Phenylobacterium zucineum HLK1: one gene and its partner. The protein of the gene in region 1 interacts with the protein of each later gene in a pairwise test. Links are inferred from orthologs where the notes say so. Each region holds a gene or a part of one and is shown on either strand. Other genes may lie near its edges. The genes, in order: ftsZ and rlmN.

Region 1 (3,235 bases):
GTCCGCGACGGATGGTTGGCGATCACCACCGGCTTGGCGGGGAGGGCGTCCATGTGCTTGAGGGCCGCGATCATCCGCGCCTCGGTGTCCCGCGCCGGATCGGCGGGCCACGGCTCCCGCCGGTTGTAGCCCTTCTCGATGCCGAACAGGACATCGGCCTCATCGGCGGTCTTCGGCAGGATCACGCTGGAGTGCTCGGCCGCAGGGGTGTCCAGCTCCATGCCGAAGAACTGGATCAGGCCCGGGACCTGGCGGCGGGACTGCACCAGCTCGGGATAGGCCTTCTCGCGGTTCAGCCGCGAGTGGTTCGGCCCCCCGTGGTCGGTGGCGACCATCCAGCGCAGCCCGTGCCGGAGCGCCATGCGGGCGTTCGTCGGGATGCTGTTGCTGGAGTCCCCGCCGATGATCGGCTCGGGCGGGGAGGCCCCGTCGGCCGCGGGCTTCCAGTCGGCGCTGTACCAGCTGTGGACGTGGTGGTCCCCCGCCTGCCAGCGGCGCTGCGCCGGATCGGCCCGGCTGGCGGGAGCCCCCGGCGCCGGCGCGAAGCCTGTCCCGTGGCCATGGGGCCCGTGAGCGTTCGCTGCAGCCGGCAGCAGCACGAGCGCCGCCGCGCCCACCGATAGAAGTCGCCGCACGGCCGCCCCCTCGAACGCGAGGCCGCCGACCCGGCCTCCTTGGCGCGAGCAGCTAGCGGCGGGGGGTCTCAGGACGGCGACAGGCGGTTGACGGATTTGCGACGGCGACGGGTTGACGCAGCGGCGCCCGCGGGCGCCGGCGCGGCGTTGCGGGAATCCTTGTGGGGAAAGGGGTTTTTTCGTTCCGGCCAAGCTCGCCCGAACGGCGACTCGCGCTATGGGCTTAACCCCCGATTAAGGATGTCGGTCGCCTAGTAAACCCATCCTTAAACAGGATGCGTCGGTGGGCGGGTCGCCGGCGCCAAGACCGCATTTGGAAGGACGCGAAGGTCCATGGCCATTTCCCTCTCCGCGCCGCGCGCCACAGAACTGAAGCCGCGGATCGTCGTGTTCGGCGTCGGCGGCGCCGGCGGCAACGCCGTCAACAACATGATCGAGGCGGGGCTCGAGGGGGTGGAGTTCGTCGTCGCCAACACCGACGCCCAGCAGCTCCAGTTCTCCAAGACCGAGCGCCGCATCCAGCTCGGCGTGCAGGTCACCCAGGGCCTGGGCGCGGGCGCCCATCCCGAAGTCGGCATGAGCGCGGCCGAGGAGAGCATCCCCGAGATCGGCGAGCACCTCGACGGCGCCCACATGGTCTTCATCACCGCCGGCATGGGCGGCGGCACCGGCACGGGCGCGGCCCCGATCATCGCCAAGTGCGCGCGTGAGCGCGGCATCCTGACGGTCGGCGTCGTCACCAAGCCGTTCCACTTCGAGGGCCGCCACCGGATGCGCCTGGCCGACGCCGGCATCCAGGAGCTGCAGCGCTACGTCGACACCCTGATCGTCATCCCGAACCAGAACCTGTTCCGCGTGGCCAACGAGCGGACGACCTTCGCCGAGGCCTTCGGCATGGCCGACCAGGTCCTGCACTCGGGCGTGCGTTCGATCACCGACCTGATGGTGCTGCCTGGCCTCATCAACCTCGATTTCGCCGACGTCCGCACGGTCATGACCGAGATGGGCAAGGCGATGATGGGCACCGGCGAGGCGACCGGCGACGACCGCGCCCTGATGGCCGCCCAGAACGCCATCCAGAACCCGCTGCTGGACGAGGTGTCCCTGAAGGGCGCCAAGGCCGTGCTGGTCAACGTGACCGGCGGCCTCGACATGACCCTGCTGGAAGTCGACGAGGCGGCGAACGCCATCTCCGAGCAGGTCGATCCGGAAGCCAACATCATCTTCGGCGCGGCCTTCGATCCGACCCTGGAAGGCATGATCCGCGTGTCGGTCGTCGCCACCGGCATGGACGGCGCCTCGATCGCCGCCATCGAGCCCAAGGTCGAGCGCCGCTCGATCACCGCCGAGCCGCTGCGGGCCACCGTCAGCCCGCGGGCCGAGGCCCCGGCCCAGCCGGTCGCCGCCGCGCCCCAGCCCGAGCCGGTCCTCGCCGCCGAGGCCCGCGAGGAGGAGCAGCCCGACATCTTCGACGCTGCGGCCGCCGAGGTCGCCGAACAGCCGGCCTTCGCGCCGGTGCGCCGGATCGTCGACGAGTCCGTGGCCGAGCCCGAGGACGAACCGCTGTTCGCCGAGCCGGCCTACGAGCCGCGCAAGCCCCGCGGCGGCTTCCTGAGCCTGTTCGGCGGTCGCCCGCGCTACGACGCCCCGCCGGCCGCGCCGCAGGCGCGGATGGACACCCGGCCCGCGGCCTCGGCCGCCCCGATGGCGGCCCCGGTTCGCGGGGGCGCCCAGCCGCTGGAGGCGCCGCAGCTGGCCGAGGAGCCCGACACGGCCGAGGACCTGGAGATTCCGTCCTTCCTGCGCCGTCTCGCCAACTAGGCGGAACTGTCACAGAATCGCGAAAGCAGGGGGCGGGGCCCCCTGCTATCCTTGCGTCCGTCAGCCTGCGAGGGAGGACGGACAATGGCCTATCAGCGCGTCATCTGGGTATCGCCGCTGGCGGACGGCTGGACCGTCCGCTGCGCCGAGCTGGAGCCGTTGGTGTTCCGGTCGGGCCGCCGCGCCGAGGAGCAGGCCAAGGCGCTCGCCGCCTGCCTCGCCCGCCTGGGGCGCGACGCCCAGGTGCGCATCCAGGACCGCTCGATGAACCTCGTCGGCACGCAGCACTTCCCCGCGGACTGAGGCCCTCCTGAGCGGCGAGCCGCGGGAAACAAAGCGAAACAGCAAGTGTTTTGCTGCGCTGCATCAAACCGCCCTATGCACGAGTTGAGGGCGAAGGCTCGGTCGCTGTCCCGGTGTCACGGGAAGGGGCCGGACCGGTTGTGTTTGTGGAAGGTCCCGGTTTGTCCGCACCCGTGTTCCAGCACACCGTCAAGGCGCCGGCCCTGTTCGCGGGCGTGGGCGTCCACACCGGCGCGTACACGCGCGTGGCGGTGCGTCCGGCCGCGGCCGACACGGGGATCGTCTTCGTGCGGACCGACGTCTCCGGGAGCGACAACCGCATCGCCGTCTCGCCCGAGGCGGTCTGCAAGACCCAGCTCGGCACGGTGGTCGGCAACGCCGCTGGCGTCACGGTCTCGACCATCGAGCACCTGATGGCGGCCCTCGTCATGCTCGGCGTCGACAACGCCGTCGTCGAGGTGGACGGCCCCGAGATG
Region 2 (3,147 bases), 1.3 Mb from region 1 along the record:
GATGGCGTCGTAGATCACGTCGGCGCCGTTCGGGCCCGTGGCCTCCTTGAACAGCTGCGCCAGCTGCTTCTGGCCGTCCTTGTCGAACGGGCCCTTCGGATAGACGACGCCCGCCGCCGCGCCCTTGGACAGGCACAGGTCCACCTTCTCCTGGCTGGAGGCGGCGGCGATCACCTTGGCGCCCACCGCCTTGCCGAGCTCGACGGCGGCCAGGCCGACGCCGCCGGCGGCGCCCAGGACCAGCATCGTCTGGCCGGCCTTCAGCTGCGCCCGGTCCTTCAGGGCGTGCCAGCTGGTGCCGTAGGTCATGATGAAGGCGGCCGCCTCGTCGAACGGCATCGAGTCGGGGATCTTCACCAGCCGAGCGGCCTCCAGGGCCAGCTCCTGCGCCATCCCGCCCCAGCCGGTGTTGCCCAGCACCCGGTCGCCCGGCTTCACGTGGGTCACGCCCTCGCCGACGCTCTTGACGATCCCGGCGATCTCGCCGCCGGGCGAGAACGGCCGCTCGGGCTTGAACTGGTACTTGTCCTCGATGATCAGCACGTCGGGGAAGTTGACGCCGATGGCCTTCACCTCGACGACCGCCTGGCCGGCCTTGGCCTGCGGGGCCGGCACGTCCTCCAGCACCAGCTTGTCCGGACCGCCGACTTCCTTGCTCAACAGGGCCTTCATGCGCGCCTCTCCCAATGCTGCAAGCCGCGGACGCTAGCCACTCGAACGCCCGTTTGAAAGGCCGGATTTGGTGCGGGCGGCGCGCTCACCTATATTCCGCGCCCTCAGCGAAGGACCTGATCCCTTGGGCGTGACCCTCGACCTTGCCCGCGCGCCGGCGCAGCCGCTTGCGCCGTCCAGACCCAACCTCTCGGGGATGACCCGGGCGGAGCTGGCCGCCTGCCTGGTCGAGCTGGGCGTCGTGCGGCCCGAGAAGGCCAAGATGCGCGCCTCGCAGCTCTGGCGCTGGATGCACCACTACGGCGTCACCGACTTCGAGAAGATGACCGACGTGGCCAAGGAGACCCGGGCGGCGCTGGCCGAGGTCTGCGCGATCTCCCGTCCCCAGGTGGTCGAGCGCCAGGTCTCCAAGGACGGCACGCGCAAGTGGCTGATCCGCATGGCGCCGGGCATCGAGGTCGAGACCGTCTACATCCCCGACGTGGGCCGGGCCGGCGCCCTGTGCGTCAGCTCGCAGGTCGGCTGCACCCTGAACTGCACCTTCTGCCACACCGGCACCCAGGCCCTGGTGCGCAACCTGACCGCCGCCGAGATCGTGGCCCAGGTGCAGGTCGCCCGCGACGACCTCGGCGAATGGCCCTCGCCCAAGGAGGACCGCCGGCTCTCGAACATCGTGTTCATGGGCATGGGCGAGCCGCTCTACAACCTCGACAACGTCGCCGCCGCCATCGACATCATCGCCGACAACGAAGGCATCGCCATCTCGCGGCGGCGGATCACCGTCTCGACCTCGGGGGTCGTGCCCGAGCTCGCCGCCCTGGGCGAGCGGACCCAGGCGATGCTGGCCATCTCGCTGCACGCCACCAACGACGAGCTGCGCGAGAAGCTGGTCCCGCTGAACCGGAAGTACCCGATCGCCGAGCTGATGGCGGCGATCCGCGCCTATCCGGGCCTGTCCAACTCCAAGCGGGTGACGTTCGAGTACGTCATGCTGAAGGGGGTCAACGACAGCCCGGCCGAGGCCAAGGCCCTGGTGAACCTGCTCAAGGGCGTTCCGGCCAAGATCAACCTGATCCCGTTCAACCCCTGGCCCGGCAGCCAGTACGAGTGCTCGGACTGGGGGACCATCGAGCGGTTCGCCGCGGTGCTGAACCGCGCGGGCTACGCCAGCCCGATCCGCACGCCGCGCGGACGCGACATCCTGGCCGCCTGCGGCCAGCTGAAGAGCGAGAGCGAGAAGCTGCGGGCCAGCGCCCGGCGCAAGCTGGCGGCGGGCGGCTGACCTGACCCGTCCACGCGTGCTAACGGTGACGCCTCAAGTTCCGGGGAGTGTGCATGCCTACGCCTTCGCCTGAGATCCAGGCATTCGCCACCGGCTTCCCCATCACCCTGCTGCACATCGCCGTCACCATCCTGATCCTGATGGGGGCCTCGGCGCTGTACATCCTGCTGACGCCGCACAAGGAGATCACCCTGATCCGCGAGGGCAACACCGCCGCGGCGGTGTCCCTGGGCGGGGTGATGCTGGGGCTGTCGATCCCGCTGGCGGTGTCGCTGCAGGCCTCGACCAACCTGATCGAGATCGGCCTGTGGGGCGCGGCGACGGTGGTGGTCCAGCTGCTGGTCTTCCGCCTGGTGGACATCCTGCTGCGCGGCCTGCCCCGCCGCATCCAGGACGGCGAGATGTCGGCGGCCGCCCTGCTGGTCGGCGCCAAGCTCTCCACGGCCGTGATCGTGGCCGCGGCGGTGACGGGCTAGCCCGATGCACTTCCCCCGCCTGCCGGACTGGCTGGTCTATTCGGCGGTCGTGCTGGCGCTGCTGTTCGCGGCGCTGGGCCGGGGCGAGCGGGCCGACGCGCCACCGCCGCCGCCGGACGTGGCCGCCCCGCTGGGCGAGGCGATCGGGCCGGCCTCGCCGTTCGACCCTTCGGTGGTGGTGGACGTGCCGAGCGAGAACGGGCCGGCGACCGGCACCGCCTTCTCGATCGCCGAGTCCGGCGTCTGGCTCACCGCCCGGCACGTGGTGGAGGGCTGCGCGCGGGCCGCCCTGGTGGTCGGCGACGGCGTCGGCGTGGCGACCACGGTCCGGGTCGATCCCCGCGGCGAGGCGGCCGTGCTGCTTACCGAGGGCGGCGCCGATCCCCTGCCGCTGGCGCTGAACGAGCCCCTGCGCCGGGGCCAGCGGGCCTATCATCCGGGCTTCCCGCAGGGCGAGCCGGGCGAGGCCACCTCGCGCCTGCTGGGCCGCGAGACGCTGGTGGTGCGCGGCCGCGGCGCGCGCAGCGAGCCGGTGCTGGTCTGGGCCGAGACCGGCCGTACCGAGGGCCTGGAGGGCACGCTCGGCGGCCTCTCCGGCGCGCCGGCGCTCGACGCCCAGGGCCGGGTGGTCGGGGTGACGATCGCCGAGAGCCCCCGCCGGGGGCGGATCTACACCACCGCGCCCGAGGTGGTGACGGCCACCCTGGCCTCGAGCGG

Evidence for each region.
Region 2: the proteins of ftsZ (region 1) and rlmN interact in binary tests that used the Escherichia coli proteins (3 or more experiments, as listed by UniProt). The link is inferred for Phenylobacterium zucineum HLK1 from one-to-one orthologs.

The regions. Positions count from the first base shown.
Region 1 is NC_011144.1:2,621,764-2,624,998, reverse strand. The notes cover bases 288-3,212. They hold ftsZ (cell division protein FtsZ), read left to right. Parts: upstream 288-968; coding sequence 969-2,456; downstream 2,457-3,212. Other genes in these bases: lpxC (UDP-3-O-acyl-N-acetylglucosamine deacetylase), read left to right, coding at 2,933-3,212; PHZ_RS12800 (hypothetical protein), read left to right, coding at 2,541-2,759; PHZ_RS12810 (CehA/McbA family metallohydrolase domain-containing protein), read right to left, coding at 288-635. Outside these bases: more of PHZ_RS12810, read right to left, coding at 1-287; more of lpxC, read left to right, coding at 3,213-3,235. UniProt on the Escherichia coli protein: Essential cell division protein that forms a contractile ring structure (Z ring) at the future cell division site. The regulation of the ring assembly controls the timing and the location of cell division.
Region 2 is NC_011144.1:3,940,185-3,943,331, reverse strand. Bases 39-2,875 are described here. They hold rlmN (23S rRNA (adenine(2503)-C(2))-methyltransferase RlmN), read left to right. Parts: upstream 39-796; coding sequence 797-1,954; downstream 1,955-2,875. Other genes in these bases: PHZ_RS19260 (S1 family peptidase), read left to right, coding at 2,435-2,875; PHZ_RS19265 (DUF350 domain-containing protein), read left to right, coding at 2,008-2,430; PHZ_RS19275 (NADPH:quinone oxidoreductase family protein), read right to left, coding at 39-672. In the rest of the region: more of PHZ_RS19275, read right to left, coding at 1-38; more of PHZ_RS19260, read left to right, coding at 2,876-3,147.